2 regions of the Xanthomonas theicola genome follow, and region 2 is predicted to be linked to the other one. Evidence: riboswitches for the same ligand, from Rfam matches in the RefSeq annotation. Region 2 holds a riboswitch; the other holds the start of a gene.
The links. A riboswitch is a leader RNA that binds a small molecule or an ion and turns the genes downstream of it on or off. The one in region 2 is predicted to bind cobalamin.
Positions count from the first base shown of each region.

Region 1: another riboswitch for cobalamin. It lies ahead of btuB (TonB-dependent vitamin B12 receptor); the one in region 2 lies ahead of metE (5-methyltetrahydropteroyltriglutamate--homocysteine S-methyltransferase).

Region 1 covers NZ_CP049017.1:673,004-681,264, forward strand. The annotation lists gene dinB (DNA polymerase IV) at 1-340, shown strand, start outside; gene G4Q83_RS02950 (hypothetical protein) at 474-689, opposite strand; gene G4Q83_RS02955 (NAD(P)-dependent oxidoreductase) at 961-1,596, opposite strand; gene G4Q83_RS02960 (LysR family transcriptional regulator) at 1,698-2,600, shown strand; gene gph (phosphoglycolate phosphatase) at 2,645-3,298, shown strand; gene btuB (TonB-dependent vitamin B12 receptor) at 3,560-5,431, opposite strand; cobalamin riboswitch at 5,544-5,758, opposite strand; gene G4Q83_RS02975 (TfoX/Sxy family protein) at 5,785-6,219, opposite strand; gene G4Q83_RS02980 (GAF domain-containing protein) at 6,216-6,710, opposite strand; gene bioD (dethiobiotin synthase) at 6,896-7,582, shown strand; gene G4Q83_RS02990 (IS5 family transposase) at 8,164-8,261, shown strand, end outside.
Region 2 covers NZ_CP049017.1:4,611,079-4,619,339, forward strand. The annotation lists partial or broken gene G4Q83_RS21490 (IS5 family transposase) at 105-876, shown strand; partial or broken gene G4Q83_RS21495 (XVIPCD domain-containing protein) at 957-1,362, shown strand; gene purU (formyltetrahydrofolate deformylase) at 1,440-2,291, shown strand; partial or broken gene G4Q83_RS23900 (hypothetical protein) at 2,646-2,825, opposite strand; gene metE (5-methyltetrahydropteroyltriglutamate--homocysteine S-methyltransferase) at 3,072-5,363, opposite strand; cobalamin riboswitch at 5,576-5,831, opposite strand; gene G4Q83_RS21510 (transposase) at 6,225-6,647, shown strand; gene G4Q83_RS21515 (ferritin-like domain-containing protein) at 6,794-7,372, opposite strand; gene G4Q83_RS21520 (peroxiredoxin) at 7,409-7,891, opposite strand; gene G4Q83_RS21525 (Hsp20/alpha crystallin family protein) at 8,058-8,261, shown strand, end outside.

The DNA.
Region 1 (8,261 bases), 810 kb from region 2:
GATGTCTTCCGAAGACACGTTCGCCGAGGATCTGGCGCTGGACGCGCTGGAGCCGGCGATCCGGCAGCTGTCGGAGAAGACCTGGAACGCCGCCCGCCGCACCGACCGCGTCGCGCGCACCGTGGTGCTGAAGCTCAAGACCGCGCAGTTCCGCATCCTCACCCGCAGCTTCACCCCGGAACGGCCGCCGGACTCGCTGCAGGCGCTGATCGACATCGCGCTGGCGCTGCGCCAGCGCGTGGAATTGCCCGCGTCCACGCGCTACCGGCTGGTCGGCGTGGGTCTGGCCGGCTTCCACGAAGCCGAGCCGGTGCTGGCGCAAGGACGGTTGTTCCGCTGAGCCGCGCAGCGGCGTGCGGGGTCGTGTGCGCTGCCACGCGCTGGCGCTTCGCGCATGGCCAGCGCATTTCGCCCTTGGCCACCTTGGCGCTCAGTAGCAGCGTGTCCACGCCGCCCAGTTGCCGATAGCGCCGCTACATCGCCGCGACCAGCGCGGCCGCCTCCTTGGCCTGGGCGGTTTGCTTGTCGAAGGCGCAGGTGCAGTCGATGGTGAAGCGCACCGCGGCCAGGTCCTGCGCCGCACCAGGCGCAAGGTGTCCGGGAATCGCCCGCTGCGGCTGCAGCACGTGGATCCGTTGCAGCGTGGGCAGCCACTGCGCATGCGCTGCCGGAGTCTGCGTGTCGGCCATCCACACGTGGTGGTGGCAGGCGCGGCGTGGGCAGCGGTGCCGGCGGCGGCGCGCGCCGCGGCAGCGCCGGTGCCGGACACGGCAAGATCAGCGCAGCGCTGCGGAGCGACAACGAAAGGGAATGCAGGCGGACTTCGTCGTGGAAGGCGGCGCCATGCATGGGCACGACGCGCAGGAACAAGGCCGCGACCGTGCTGCGGCCGTAACGAGCGGGGGCGACTGCGCGCTGTGGCCATCGGGCACGCCCACCGCCGCCGGCCCGATGCTGCGCTCAGTACGCGGCGGTGGCGATCTGGCGCAGGTACTGCGGGCGTTCGATCTCGTCGACGAAGGCGCTGGCGTAGTCGGCATAGCTGATCGCGCTATGGCCCTGCGCATCGCTTAGCAGCGCGGTGGCCTGGGTGCGCACGCCGCCGCGCTTGCCGCCGGGGCCGATGTCCGCCGCCGGCGCGTAGAAGGTCCAGTCCAGGTCGGCGGCCGCCTGGAAGTGCTGCAGGGCGGCACGGTGCGCCAGCGCGTAGGGCTTGTACGCGTCGGGGAAGTCCGGCGTGTCCACCAACTGCACGCCCGGCGCCACTTCCAGGCTGCCGGCGCCGCCGACCACCAGCAGGCGCTGCACGCCGGCGCCGCGGGCGACCTCGATCAGCGCCTGGGCGACGGCCGGAATGGTGTCGGCCGCCGCGGCGCTGGAGCCGTAGGCGCTGGCCAGTACGTCGTGGCCGCGCACCGCGGCGGCGAGGGCGGCGGTGTCGTCCAGCGACGCGACCACGATGCTGGCGCCGTCCAGTTCCGACGGCAGTGGCTGCGTGCGGCGGACCAGGGCGGTGAGCGCATGGCCGCGGCGCAGGGCTTCGTGGGCGATGTGGCGGCCGATATTGCCGGTGGCGCCGATCAGGGCGATGTGCATCGAGGTATTCCAGGGGATGGATGGGATGGTCACAGCGTAGCCATGGCAATTAGCGCGATAAACCGCGTATAAGTCGATGCTTTGTTGCGTGGAACGAGCCAATGGACCGTCTGACCGCGATCGCCGTGTTCGTCGAGGTCGCCGAGCGCGGCAGTCTCACCGCGGCCGCCGAAACACTGGAGTTGTCGCGGGCGATGGTGTCGCGCTATCTGGCCGGGCTGGAGCGCTGGCTGGGGGTGCGCCTGCTGCACCGGACCACGCGGCGGGTGGCCCTGACCGGCGCCGGCCAAACCGCATTGGCGCGGTTCCGGCCGATGCTGGCGATCGGTGCGTCGCTGCGCGAGGAACTGGCCAGCGACGACCCGGAGCCGCACGGACAGCTGCGCGTCACCGCCTCGGCCTCGTTCGGCCAGGCGCATCTGGCCGCGGCCGCGACCGAGTTCGTCGCCCGCTACCCGCAGGCGCGAGTGGACATGCTGCTGGCCGACCGCGCCGTCAACCTGATCGAGGAGCGCATCGACCTGGCGGTGCGCATTTCCCATCGCGTCGACCCGGGGCTGATCGCGCGGCGATTGAGCGTGTGCCGCTCGGTCCTGTGCGCGGCGCCGGCCTACCTGCAGCGGCATGGCGCGCCGCGCACTGCCGCCGACCTGGCCGCGCACAATTGCCTGTGCCATCATTACGTGGGCAAGCACGCGTGGCCGCTGCGCTATCGCGGCGAACGGGTGTCGGTGTCGGTGCGTGGCAACTTCACCACCAACGAGGCCATCGTGCTGCTGGAGGCAGTGCGGATCGGTGCCGGCATCGCGATGCTGCCGACCTACCAGGCCGCGGGGTTGCTGCGCAGCGGCCAATTGCGACGCGTCTTGCCCGACCATGAACTCGACACCATGGACATCTTCGGTGTGTATGCGTCGCGCCGGCAGCAGCCGGCGATCGTGCGCGTATTCCTGGATTTCCTGGTCGCACGCTTCGGCGAGGCGCCGCACTGGGACCGCGACTGAGCGCGTGCCTACAATGGGCGCGGCTTTCCGCACTCAGGAACGAAATGACTTTTCCGTATGCGCTGGTGGTGTTCGACTTGGACGGCACATTGGTGGACAGCGGCGCCGATATCGCCGAGGCGCTCAACCGCACGCTGGTCGAGTTCGGCCTGGCGCGCGTGCCCGAAGCCACGGTGCTGGGCTGGATCGGCGATGGCGTGCGCAGGCTGGTCGAGGCCGCGTGGCGGCATGCGCACGACGCTACCCCGGTCGACGCGGTGATGCCGACCTTCATGCGCCACTACGAAGCCTGCCTGCTGCGCAGCCCGCGCCTGTACCCGGGCGTCGCCGAGGCGCTGGCGCAGCTGCGCCAGCGCGGCACGACGCTGGCGCTGTGTACCAACAGGCCGTCGACCTTGGTGCCGCTGCTGTTGCGCCACCTCGGCGTGGCCGATGCGTTTTCCGCGGTGCTCGGCGGCGACAGCCTGCCCGAGCGCAAGCCGAGCCCGCTGCCGCTGCTGCATCTGGCGCAGCAGTTCGCGCAGCCGCCGGCGCGCTGCCTGATGGTCGGCGATTCCGGCACCGACCTGCAGGCCGCGCATGCCGCCGGCATGCCGGCGGCGCTGGTGCGCTACGGTTATCCGCGCGACCTCGACCTGGCCACGGTCGGTGTGGTGCTGCTGATGGATGACATGCGCCAGTTGCTGACGCTGGGGTGATGCGGGCTGCCAATCCCACGTAGCCCATCTGGTATCGCCGAGGCGTTTTCCGTGGATTTTTTTAGGCGACTAAAAACGTGTGGGAGCGACTTCAGTCGCGACTCAAGTCGCTCCCACAGCATCGCAGCAACTGTAAATGCCTGAGTTGGGAATGCGCTTGCGTTCCCGACAGCCGAGCGCTGTAGCGACGTTGGCTGGCCCACAGGATGCGTATTGGTGCTCGTGTGGAGGGCTGCGCCGTGTGGCGCAGCCCTTCCCAGCTCAGCGTGCCGCCGGCGCGTAGCGCAGGGCCAGCGCGTACTCGCGGCCGGGCTGGTTGTACCAGTTCACGGTCTGGTAGTCGCGGTCGAACACGTTGCTGGCCTTGGCCTGCAGCGTCCAGTCCGCCGCGAACGCGTATTCCACGCGCAGGTCCAGCGTGCCGTAGCCGGCCACGCGCACGCTGTTGGCCGCGTCGTCGTAGCGGTGGCCGCTGCCGAACGCGGTCACGCCGAGCTTGACTGCGCCGAAGCCGCGGTCCACGTCCAGCCGCGCGGTGTTGTGCGCGCGCCGCGCCAGCCAGTTGTCGCGGTTGCCGCCATCGCTGCGGTTGCGCGGATCGGTGTGGCTCAGCTGCGCCGACAGTTCCCAGCCGGCCAGCGCGGCGTAGCCGGTCAGCTCGGCGCCGCGGATGCGTGCTTGGTCCACGTTGACCGGCAGGAAGGTGGCGGCGTCGTAGGAGATCAGGTCCTCGACGCGGTTCTCGTACACGTTGAAGGTCCAGTTCCAGGCGTCGGCGTACTGCGCCACGCCCAGGTTGCCGCTCTTGGACTGCTCGGGCTTCAGCTGCGGGTTGCCGGAGAACGGGAAGTACAGGTCGTTGAAGGTCGGCGCCTTGAACCCGGTGCCGACGCTGGCGGTGAGTTTGAAACCGCCCTCCAGCGCCAGGCCCCAGCCGAGGCTGCCGGTGGTGTGCTGGCCGAACTGCTCGTTGTCGTCGCTGCGCACGCTGGCCTGCACCTGCTGCGTGCCGATGCGGCCCTGGTACTCGGCGAACACGCCGGTATTGTCGCGCCGGTCGACGTCGAAGGCGGTGGTGCCGCTGACCTCCTCGCGCTGCCAGTCGGCGCCGGCGCTGAGCAGATGGCCGTCGGCCAAGCCGAAGTCGCCCTGTAGCGATGCGGTGTCGCGGCGGCTGTCGAACGTGCTGACGAAACTGCGCGCGCTGCTGCCGGGGGCGCGGTAGTCGCTGTCGGCCTGGTCGGCGTTGCGGCCGAGCTGGGCGGCCACGTGCACGCGCTCGGACGGGGTCCAGTCGAGCTTGCCGCCGAACACCTGCTGGGTATTGTCGGCCTCGTTGCCGGCGAACAGCGCGTCGCCGTCGTATTCGTTGCGGCTGTCGATGTTCAGCGCCTGCCCCTCGATGCGCAGGGTGTCGCTCAGCGCATAGCCGCCGCGCGCGCCGAGCGAGGCGTTGCGGTAGCCGTCGCGGTCCGGCTGGTCGACGAAGCAGCCGGCCAACAGCGTGGCCGAGCCGTTGCAGGCGTTGATGCCGTCGCTGTCTTGATAGCCGGCCTGCACCGCCAGCCAGCCGCGTTCGCCGCGGTTGCTGAAGCCGGCGCTGGCTTCGCGCAGGCCGTTGCTGCCGGCGCCCAGGTGCAGGTTCTGCTGCAGGCCCCGCCCGCCGCGGCGGGTGAAGATCTGGATCACGCCGCCGATCGCATCGGAGCCGTACAGACTCGAGCGCGGGCCGCGCACGATCTCGATGCGCTCGATCTGGCTCAACGGCAGGTCCTGGAACGCGGCCAGGCCGGCGCTGGCCGAGCCGATGCGCACGCCGTCCACCAGCACCAGCACGTGGTCCGACTCGCTGCCGCGCAGGCTCAGCGTGGTCAGCTTGCCCAGCCCGCCCTGGTTGGAGACGCCGATGCCGGCGCGGCCCTGCAGCAGCTGCGCCAGCGACGTCGCCTGGCTGCGCTCGATCTCGGCGCGGTCGATGACCTGCGCCGGGACCACGCTGTCCTCCACCGAGATCTGGGTGCGGGTGGCGGTGACCAGGACCTGGTCCAGGTCGGCGGCGGCATCGGCGGCGAGCGCCAGCGAGGGCAGGGACAGGACGGACGCGATCGCGACCGAAAGCAGGCGGGACGGCATGGGGCAACTCCGGCGCGCCGATGCGCGCTGTGACGGCGAAGGAGTCGCGAACGGAAGGTGCGAGCGGACGGCGCCAGACGCGGCGCGGCACGCCGCGACGCCCTCCGCATCGCAACCAGTGGACTGCAAGGCCGGTCTCCGGGCTGGCGATCTGGGAGTCAACTCCCGGCTGCGACGCCTTCCCATGCCAGGCACAGTGGCGCAAGTCGTCAGCGCGGATCGCTTACCGTTGCGGGGGCAGCGCCGGCCTTGTCGCAAGACGCACCGGCTTCCCGTTTCAACCTTGCAGGCCGGGGCCGGCAGGTCACCTTGAAGCGGCGAGATTGTACGCGATCGCCGCGGTCGCGCGCGGATCAGTCGGCGTCGCGCTCGCCGGCGTGGCGATCGGCGTCGCGTTCGTCCCCGTGTTCGGCGTCGAACGCATCGCCGCCGGACGCGTCGTCCGCATAGGGCATGTCGCTGCGGTCGCCGTCGCGGTCGAAGTGGGTGGTGGCCACCGGTCCGGCCACCGGCAGGCCGCGCTGTGCGGGCAACTGCGCCGCGGCCGTCTCCAGTTCGCCGAGCAGTTGCATGCGCCGCGCCTCGGGCAGTTCCTGCCAGTGGCAGCCGGTCAGCGCGCCTTCCAGCGAGTACAGCAGATTGAGGCTGGGCTTGAAGCCGGCGCGCCTGACCTTCAGGAACGCGCCCACCGCGCCGGCCGCGGCCAGGTCCTGCTGCGTGCGCAGGCCGACCTGGCGCAGCCAGGCCGCGCTCTTGGGGCCGATGTTGCGCAGCTTGTCGGTGCTCATCGCGGGCTCATCCGCAGTGCCTCGACGTAGACCCGGGCGATCGCCTCCAGGCCGTGCTGGTCATCCTCGTCGAAGCGCGCCAGGTCCGGACTGTCCAGGTCGAACACGCCGACCAACGTGCCATCGCGCAGCAGCGGCACCACCAGTTCCGAGCGCGACGCCGCATCGCAGGCGATATGCCCGGGAAAGGCCTCGACATCGGCGATGCGCTGGGTCTGGCCGCTACTGGCGGCGGCGCCGCACACGCCCTTGTGCAGCGGAATGCGCACGCAGGCGGGCAGGCCCTGGAATGGCCCCACCACCAGTTCCTTGCCGTCGTATAGATAGAAGCCGACCCAGTTCAGCCGCGGCAGCGCGTGGTACACCAATGCCGCCAGGTTGGCGGCATTGGCGATGCGGTCGGGCTCGCCGCCGACCAGGGCGCGGGCCTGGGCGAGCAGTTGGGCGTACTGCTCCGGCTTGCTGCCGGTGAGCGAAGAGGACGCGAACATCGCGCGAGTCTAGCAGCGGCCGCCGGCGGCCTGTGCGCCGGGCCGGTCGGCGCCTGTGACGGGCCCCGGCAGTCCGGCAGGCCGATCCGAATCGCACGCCCCGGCTGCGGGCGCCGACGCAGCGTGGCGTGGCGGCTATCCTGTGCCGCTGCGCCGCACCTGGCGGCCCCGAGGATCCCACCACGATGACCGTTCCCGCCTTCTACGTCGCCGGAACCGATACCGGCATCGGCAAGACCGTCGCCAGTACCGCGCTACTGCATGCGCTGCGCGCGCGCGGCCAGACGGCGGTGGGCATGAAGCCGGTGGCCAGCGGCTGCGTGGCCGGTGCGGACGGCTGGCGCAACGAGGACGCGCTGGCGCTGCAGGCGGCCAGCGCGCCGCGGCCGGACTACGCCGACCTCAATCCCTATGCCTTGCCGCTGCCGCTGGCGCCGGAACTGGCCGCCGCGGCGGCCGGCGCGCGCGTGGAGCTGGCGCCGATCGCCGCCGCCTTCGCGCGCCTGCGCGGCCAGGCCGACACGGTGGTGGTGGAAGGCGTGGGCGGCTGGGCGGCGCCGCTGTCGGCGACGCTGGACCAGGCCGACCTGGCGCGGGCGCTGGCGCTGCCGGTGCTGTTGGTCGTCGGGCTGCGCCTGGGCTGCCTCAACCACGCCCGGCTCACCGCCGCGGCGATCGCTGCCGATGGCCTGTGCTGCATCGGCTGGATCGGCAACGAGATCGATCCGGCGATGCAGTGCATCGATGCCAACATGGCGATGTTGCAGGCGCGGCTGCCGATGCCGTGCTGGGGGCGGCTGCCGTACCGGCCGCATCCGGATCCGGCCGCGCTGGCGGCGGCGTTGCATCCATGGCCGCGCGCAGCGCAGTAGCGCCATGTCTGCGCGGCAAGGCTTGGCGCTGCGGCGCACTGCGTTGCGGAGCGCAAGGGCGGTACCGGGTCCGTGCATGGCCGCAACGGCCAGGCGCGCGGCGCGGCCGCGCTCGACGGACGAAAGACATAAAAAAAGACATAAAAATGAATGGCGTCAAGCCTCTAGCAGGCTGCTGAAATACTTATTTCCGGTGTGAATTTTGATACTTTTCCCGCCCAAAATGACGCACGCCAAACGAAAGGTCAGTGACTTGCATGCCAAGTCATTGACTTTCGAGGGCTGTCGACCAGTATTTCAGCAGTCTGCTAACGAAATCGGACGGACGACCGGAAGTCTAGATGAGACATGGCGTTAACCTTCTTGAGGCCGCTACGCGAGGCTGAGGCGTTGTGAGCTAGGTGCCACATAAGAGCGTTGGGAAAGAAAGCTGGATCGCGCTTGGTCATACTGGATTGCTGCGAAACCGCAAACTTGTGCCGCGACGACCATAGACCAGTCAGCTACCATTCTCTAGGGATGGTCTGAACAACTCCCTCTGATCCTGCGACAATCGTACAAAGCCCAACAGGACAACGACGATGCAATTGTCTTTCGGCGACGCGGAGTACAACGGCAAGCGCAAGCAGACGCGGCGCGAAAGGTTGCTGGCCGAGATGGATCAGGTGGTGCCGTGGAA
Region 2 (8,261 bases):
CGCCACGCTTGAGCTTGCCGCATGCTTCCCGCTAAGAACCTGTTCACGATCTTTCCCGGGTAGTGCAAACTCTGCGGACGCGAACAAAGACGTATCCGAGTGACATGAGCCGGGAGCGGTTCGAGCAGATCCGCCCCATTCTGGAGCAGGCGCGCAAGCGTACCAAGCCACGGACCGTGGATCTGTAGGACGTGTGGTGCGCGGTGCTGTACCTGCTGCGCACCGGCTGTCAGTGGCCAGCGCTGCCCAGCGACTTCCCGAAGTGGCGCACCGTGCACTGCTACTTTGCCAAGTGGAGCGAACCAGACGATGAAGGAGTGAGCCTGCTGGAGCGGGCGCTCAAAAAATCAGGGTGGCGCGGCCCGCCAGGGACAGGGGCGCAACGCTTGCAGCACGTTCTTGATCGTGGACGCACAGAGCGTGAAGAACACGGACACGGCTGGCCAGAAGGGTTATGACGCGGGCAAGAAGGTCTCGGGGATCAAGCGTCGCATCGCCGTCGATACCCAAGGCCTGCCGCATGCGGTCGCGGTGACGACGGCGGAAGTGACCGACCGCAAAGGCGCGCTCCAATCCCTGGATCGTTGCAAGCCGAACCTGGGACACGTGCAAAGCCTGTTGTGCGATAGCGTCTATACCGCAGAACCGTTCGCCGAAGGCGTACGAGAGATCCTGGGCAAGCAAGTCACGGTGCAGATCGCCAAACGCAGCGGACTGCACACCTTCAAGGTCATGCCCAAGCGCTGGAGCGTCGAACGCAGCTTTGCGTGGCTGGAAAAGAACCGAAGGCTATGGAAGAACTGCGAGCGCAAGCTCAACACCAGCTTGCAGTTCATCCACCTGGCATGCCTGACACTACTACTCAAAAGATCGTGAACAGGTTCTAAGGTGCGGTGGCCTGCAGCGCACCACAGGAAGATGCCGTGTGCCCGAATTCGTTCGATCCCGGCGCCATGATGCCCTTCCAGCCGCCGCGCGCCGTCGCGCGCGAAGCCGTGCTTGGCCCCTAGCATCCGGACCATCCCGATCACCTGTTGTACGCGCAGATCCGCGAAGGCGTGCATGCGCTGGACGCCACCTGCGGGCGCGCGCTCGATGCGATCGGCGAGCGTATGGTCGCGCGGCTGCTGCCGTTGGCGAAGGAGTACGGGTTCGACCAGGTCGATCACGTGGTGCTGAGCCGCGAGCTGGGCGAGGTGGAGCACGGCGAGAACGTGTTCCGGGTACGCGGCGACCTGGACGACCCGGCGCACCTGCGCGCGCATCACCACGCACGAGGCGGTGGGCATGTCGGCGGCCGACTCGCTGGCACGGCTGGAAAAGGTCAACCGCCGCCTGGCGCTGCGCTTGCGCCCGGAGTGAGCGGGGAAGGCGCCCGCCGGCACCCCGCATCGCAATCCCCAATCCCCAATCCCGGCTCTTCCAATATCATTGGGCGGATGCGCGCCGATCACATCCTGACCCTGTCCTGCCCGGACCGTACCGGCATCGTCTACCGCGTCAGCGGCCTGCTGTTCGAGCACGGCTGCAACATCCTCGACGCACAGCAGTTCGGCGACGAGGAGAGCGGCCGCTTCTTCCTGCGTGTGCACTTCGACGCGCCCGCCGCCTGCACTGCCACGGCGTTGCAGGAGCATCTGGCGCCGCTCGTCGCCGACTACGCGATGGACTGGCAACTGCACGATGCGCGGCGCCGCGCGCGCCTGCTGGTGCTGGTCAGCAAGCAGGGCCATTGCCTCAACGACCTGCTGTTCCGCGCGCACAGCCGGCAACTGCGCGTGGACATCGCCGCGGTGGCGTCCAACCACGCCGATTTCGCCGCGTTGGCGCGCTCCTACGGCGTGCCGTTCCACCACCTGCCGGTCGGCGCCGCCAATCGCGCCGAGCAGGAAGCGCAGCTGCTGGCGCTGGTCGAGCGCGAGCGCATCGACCTGGTGGTGCTGGCGCGCTACATGCAGATCCTGTCGCCGGCGCTGTGCGCCGCGCTGGCCGGGCGCGCGATCAACATCCACCACAGCTTCCTACCCAGCTTCAAGGGCGCGCAGCCGTACCATCAGGCCCACGCCCGCGGGGTCAAGATCATCGGCGCCACCGCGCACTACGTCACCGGCGACCTCGACGAAGGCCCGATCATCGAACAGGACGTGGCCCGCGTGGACCATGCGATGACCCCGCGCGAGCTGGTGCGCCTGGGCAGCGACACCGAATCGCTGGTCCTGGCCCGCGCCGTGCGCCGCCACGTCGAGCATCGCATCCTGCTCAACGGGCATCGAACTGTCGTGTTTAGGTGAGTCCGGGATTGGGGATTGGCAACAGCGCGGGACATCCGCAAGCCCATGGCGGTACCGGTCGCGGCTGATGGCCCGAGGCCACCCAGAGCCGCTCCTACAAAGAACAGCACCTGGGTCGAAACTGTACCAGTCGCAGCATCGGCACATGGGGGCATCGGCGCTGCACCAGGCGCCCATGCCCGGGCAGTGCCGTTGCAAACCCCCCAATTCCGGCTCCCCCATCCCGGCCCTCCGCTGCCGCGCCGCCGCCGCGTCCCTCCATCGTCGCGTTGCGGCCGGCGTCCAGGGACTGCGCCGGATCGCGCATGCCGGTGGTACGGCACTGGGCGGTGGTGTGCCGCGGTTGACTCCGCCCGGCAGCTGCGCGCGCTTGGACAGGATCGCCGCCTCGGCCGGTGCCGGCGTGCGCATCTGCGCGAACTCCTCCGGCGGTCCGGCCAACTGCTTCGGGATCGGTTCGGCCGCATCCAGCGCAGCGACGGGAACGGCCAGGCGCAGGACGCAGACGGCGGAGACTCTCGACAGCTTCGGCATGACGCGCGCTCCTTGACGTTGCGAAGAAGCGGACCGGCGCGGCCGGAGCATCGCGGCATCGCGGCATCGCGCAGCGACGGCGGCACGTCCGCCGGACGCGGCGCCCACTCGCCGCGAAGATGCATGCCGGTTACAGCCAGGGCAGTTTGCGGGACAACGACGCAGTGCAGCAATGCGGTGGAACTGGGATGCCGCGCGCGGTTGCCGCGACGATGCCCGGCGTGCAGCACGCCGGGCATCGTCGGCTCACGCCGCTTGCGCCTGCTGCGCGCGCAGCTGCCGCGCCGCGGCCACCATCGCGTCCAGCGCGCTACGCGTTTCCGGCCAGCCGCGGGTCTTCAACCCGCAATCCGGATTGACCCACAGTTGCTGCGGATCCAGCACCGCCCGCGCCTTGTCCAGTAGTTGCAGCATCTCCTGCGTGCCGGGTACGCGCGGCGAGTGGATGTCGTATACGCCCGGGCCGATCGCGTTCGGATAGCGGAAGCGCACGAACGCATCGAGCAGTTCCATCCGTGAGCGCGAGGTCTCGATCGAGATCACGTCCGCATCCATCGCCGCCACTGCCTCGATGATGTCGTTGAACTCCGAGTAGCACATGTGGGTATGGATCTGGGTGGCGTCGCGCACCCCGGCCGCGGCGATGCGGAAGCACTGCACCGCCCAGTCCAGGTACGCCTGCCAGTCGGCGCGGCGCAGCGGCAGGCCCTCGCGGATCGCCGGCTCGTCGATCTGGATCACGCCGATGCCGGCCGCCTCCAGGTCGCGCACCTCGTCGCGCAGCGCCAGCGCGATCTGCCGACAGGTCTGCGCGCGTTCCTGGTCGTCGCGCACGAACGACCACTGCAGCACCGTCACCGGCCCGGTCAGCATGCCCTTCATCGGCTTATCGGTCAGCGACTGCGCGTACTGCGTCCAGCGCAGCGTCATCGGCGCCGGGCGCTGCACGTCGCCGAAGATGATCGGCGGCTTCACGCAGCGCGAGCCGTAGCTCTGCACCCAGCCGTGCTTGGTGAAGGCGAAGCCGTCGAGCTGCTCGCCGAAGTACTCGACCATGTCGTTGCGCTCGAACTCGCCGTGCACCAGCACGTCCAGCCCGATCTGCTCCTGCGCGCGCACGCAGCGCTCGGTCTCCGCGGCCAGGAACGCGTCGTACTCGGCGTCGCCGAGCTTGCCTGCCTTGTGCTGCGCGCGCGCCTGCCGCACCTGCGCGGTCTGCGGGAACGAGCCGATCGTGGTGGTTGGATAGGCCGGCAGCCGCAGCGCCGCCTGTTGCGCCTCGCGGCGCTGCGGATACGGCGACTGCCGGCGGCCTGCATCCTCGCCCAGCGCCGCCACCCGCCGCGCCACGTCGGGGCGATGCACGCGCGCGGACGCGCGCCGTGTCGCCAGCGCCTCGCGCGCCGCGTCCAGCTCGGCCTGCGCGTGCGGCAGTTCCTGCAGCGCATCGGCCAGCGTGCGCAGTTCCTGCAGCTTCTGTTTGGCGAAGGCCAGCCATGCGTACAGCTCGCGGTCCAACGCCTTTTCCTGTTCCAGGTCCACCGGCACGTGCAGCAGCGAGCACGATGGCGCCAGCCACAGGCGTTCGCGGCCGACATGCCCGGCCGCGTAGCGCGCCAGGGTCAGCGCGGTGTCCAGCGGCGTGCGCCACACGTTGCGGCCGTTGACCAGCCCGGCCGACAGCACGCGGTCGGCCGGCAACGCCTGCAGCACCGGGTCCAGCTGCGCCACGCCGCGCACCAGGTCCACGTGCAGGCCGTCGACCGGCAGCGCCGCCGCCAACTCCAGATTGTCGCCCAGTTCGCCGAAATACGTGGTCAGCAGCAGCTTCGGCCGCGGCGCCTGCGCCAGGAACGCGTAGGCGCGGCGGTAGGCGTCGCGCGCGGCGTCGTCCAGGTCCAGCACCAGCGCCGGCTCGTCGATCTGCACCCAACTGGCGCCGGCCGCGTCGAGCTGCTGCAGCAGCTCGGCGTAGACCGGCAGCAGGCCGTCCAACAGCGCCCAGCGATCGCTGCCGTCCACGGTCTTGGACAACAGCAGGAAGCTCACCGGCCCGATCAGCACCGGCCGCGTGGCGATGCCCAGCGCCTTGGCCTCCAGGAACTCGGCCAGCGGCTTGTCGCCGCGCAGGCGGAAATGCTGGCGCCGCGCCAGTTCCGGCACCAGGTAGTGGTAGTTGGTGTCGAACCACTTGGTCATTTCCAGCGCGTGCAGGTCCAGGCCGTCCTCCTGCGTGCCGCGCGCCATCGCGAAGTAGCCGGCCAGCGGATCGGCATCGGCCAGTGCGCGGTAGCGCTGCGGGATCGCGTCGAACAGGAACGCGGTGTCGAGCATCGCGTCGTACAGGCTGAAGTCGTTGCTGGGCGGCAGGTCCACCCCGGCCTCGACCTGCAGTCGCCAGTGCCGCTGGCGCAGCTGGCGCGCCGTGTCTTGCAGGCTTGCGCCGTCGGTGTCGCGGCGCCAGTAGCTTTCCAGCGCACGCTTGAGCTCGCGCCGCGCACCGATGCGCGGGAAGCCCAGGTTGGTCACGATCGTCATTTGCGTTTCCTCATTGCGTTCAAGGGCATTGAGGAACGAAGGAACCGCGCACCGTCCGCCCGTTTGCACGGGACGCCCGCCACGCCAGCGACCTCCGCCCCCGCGGGCGAGCCGGCGCCGCGCGGGCAGGCGGAAGCACGCAGCGCGGCGCACGGCCACGGCACGGCTTCCGGCCGCCTCCCCGCGGAAGCGCCAGGTCGAATCGGAAGACCACAGGTCCTCCGGCCGGGGCCGGTATTCGGGCTGATGGACGAGCGCACCATGCCGGCTGCGCGCCTACTGTCCGCCGCTTCCCAGGCCGGCATGCGCCGGCCCAGTGCCATTGACGGAGGTCGTTTCCATTCACCGCTGCGGGGCAGCTCCGGAATGGGCCAGGCGCTTGCGGCGCCTGGCCTTCACCGGATTCCCGTTTAAGTCCATCCCTTCATCCGAATGAAGCGATGGATACCTTCGGCCAGCGCACGATAGGCCGGATGCGGCGGTGGGTCAAGCCCACAGATGGTGATCCCGCCCGCACGGGCAGCACTTTTGCTGAAAATGCAGGGGCGCTTCGCTGGAAGACCGCAGGAGCACGTCGCCGCCGCGTTTGTCCCGCGCCATGCCGGGTTGCCGGTGCGCGCGCAGACGGAACCGCCCCGGGATACTTGGAATCTCCAACTGTTGAGAGGATGGCGTCATGAGCAAGCAGGCAGTGACGTATTGCCCGGACGTGCGGGAGCGGGCAGTTGGGCTGGTGCTGGAGCATCAAGGCGAGCACAGTTCGCCGTGGGCGGCGCTCGCGTCGATTGTCGGGAAGATCGGGAGGCCGTGCGCGGCGAGTGGGTCGAGGGGATCGCGCTGCTGCCACAGCCTCTCCGTGACGTGTCCCGACAGATCGCACAGGCGGGGGCGGCGTGTTCTCGCCTGCCCAAACTGCCCGGGCTTGGCCCGATCCTGCGCGCCACCCTGGCGGCTCGGCTTCCGGAGCTGGGCGCTGTGCATCCGCGCAAGATCGCCGCCCTGATCGGGCTGGCGCCGTTCAATCGCGCCAGCGGCCGCTGGCGCGGCCAACGCCGCATCCAGGGCGGGCGCGCCGACGTGCGCCAGGTGTTGTCCATGGCCACCTGGGCCTGGATCCGCGCCGGCTCCCCGCTGTCCCACACCTATGCGCGCCTCACCGCCGCAGGCAAGCCCGCCAAGGTCGCCATCGTCGCTGCATGCACAAATACCTGCGCTGGCTCAAGGCCATCGCACGCGATCAGGCTCCTTACGACTCTCCTGCGATCGCCTCTGCATGACAGTTGACTCCCACAAGTGCATGACCCCTGTAGGAGCGGTTTCAACCGCGAACAGGCCTTGCCGATAGATTCTGTCGCGATTGAAACCGCTCCTACAAAAAAGCGCCCGGCAGGTGCCGGGCGCTGGAGTCGAACTGCGTGCGGCTCGGCGGCCTATTTCCCGATCCAGCCTTCCAGCAGGTCGGAAAACTCGTCGGCGTGCTCTTCCTCCTGGGCCAGGATCTGCTCCAGGATGCGCTTGGTGGTGGTGTCCTTGTCGCCGACGAAGTTGATCATCTCGCGGTAGCTGTCGATGGCGATGCGCTCGGCGATCAGGTTTTCCTTGACCATGTCGCGCAGGTCCTCGCCTTCCTTGTACTCGGCGTGCGAGCGCGCGGTCAGGGTGTCGGGATTGAGGTCCGGTTCGCCGCCCAACTGCACGATGCGCTCGGCCAGCTTGTGCGCGTGTTCCTGCTCCTGCTGCGCGTGCTCCAGGAACTCGGCCTTGACCGAGTCGGCAAGCATGCCCGAGGCCATGAAATAGTGGCGGTAGTAGCGCAGCACGCACACATATTCGGTGGCCAGCGCATCGTTGAGCAGCTTGATCACCGCTTCGCGGTCGGCGCTGTAGCTCTTGGTGATCGCGCCGTCCTCGATGCTCTGGCGGGCGTTGGCGCGCAGCGTGGCGGTGTCGGTGAGGCCGCTGCTGTTCTGCAGCGGCTTGGCGTCGTTGGCTGGCTTGTTGTTGGACATGGCTGGCCGGTTCCTGTGTGGTGGGAGAAGGGAAGATCAGTCGGGAAGATGTTGCAGCACGTAGTCGGCAGCGGAGACCTTGAATTCGCCGGGCGCCTCGGCGAACAGCGCGCGCACCACGCCGTCCTCGGCGTACAGCGCGAAGCGCCGCGCCCGCACGCCCATGCCGTAGCTGCTGGCGTCCATTTCCAGGCCCAGCGCCCTGGCTAGCTCGCCGTTGCCGTCGGACAGCATCTGCAGGCCGTCGGGCACCAGCTGACTCTTGCCCCAGGCCTGCATCACGAACGGGTCGTTGACCGCCATGCAGTACACCTCGATGCCGCGCCTGCGGAAGTCCTCGAAGTGTTCCACGTAACCGGGCAGATGCTTCTCCGAACAGGTCGGGGTGAACGCGCCGGGCACCGCGAACAGCAGGGCCCGGCGGCCGTCGAACAGGCTGCGCGTGTCGACCGCTTCCACGCCTTCGCGAATGCGTTGCAGGACCACTTCGGGAATGCGTTCGCCGGGCTGGATGGGCATGTCTGGCTCCTAAGAATGAATCGAGTCTAGAAATGCGCATGGAAAGGCAACGTCAAGGCCCTTGAAATGCATGGGTCCATTCCTATCTGGCAGGCAAGGCGGCGGGTCGGACCCGCCGCCATCCACCCGCGAAGGGTCCGTCCCATTCACGTTGCAGGAGACTACGATGAGCATCGTCCGTTATCGCCAGTTGCCGGCCCAGGCCGCGTTCCAGAACGAGATCAAGCAGGTGTTCGACCGCTTCTTCGACCCCGGCGGCGGCACCGACGAGTCGGCCGTCGTCACCGCGCAGTGGGTGCCGCGCGTGGACATCAAGGAGGAGCCGGAGCGCTTCGTCCTGTATGCCGATCTGCCCGGCATCGACCCGTCC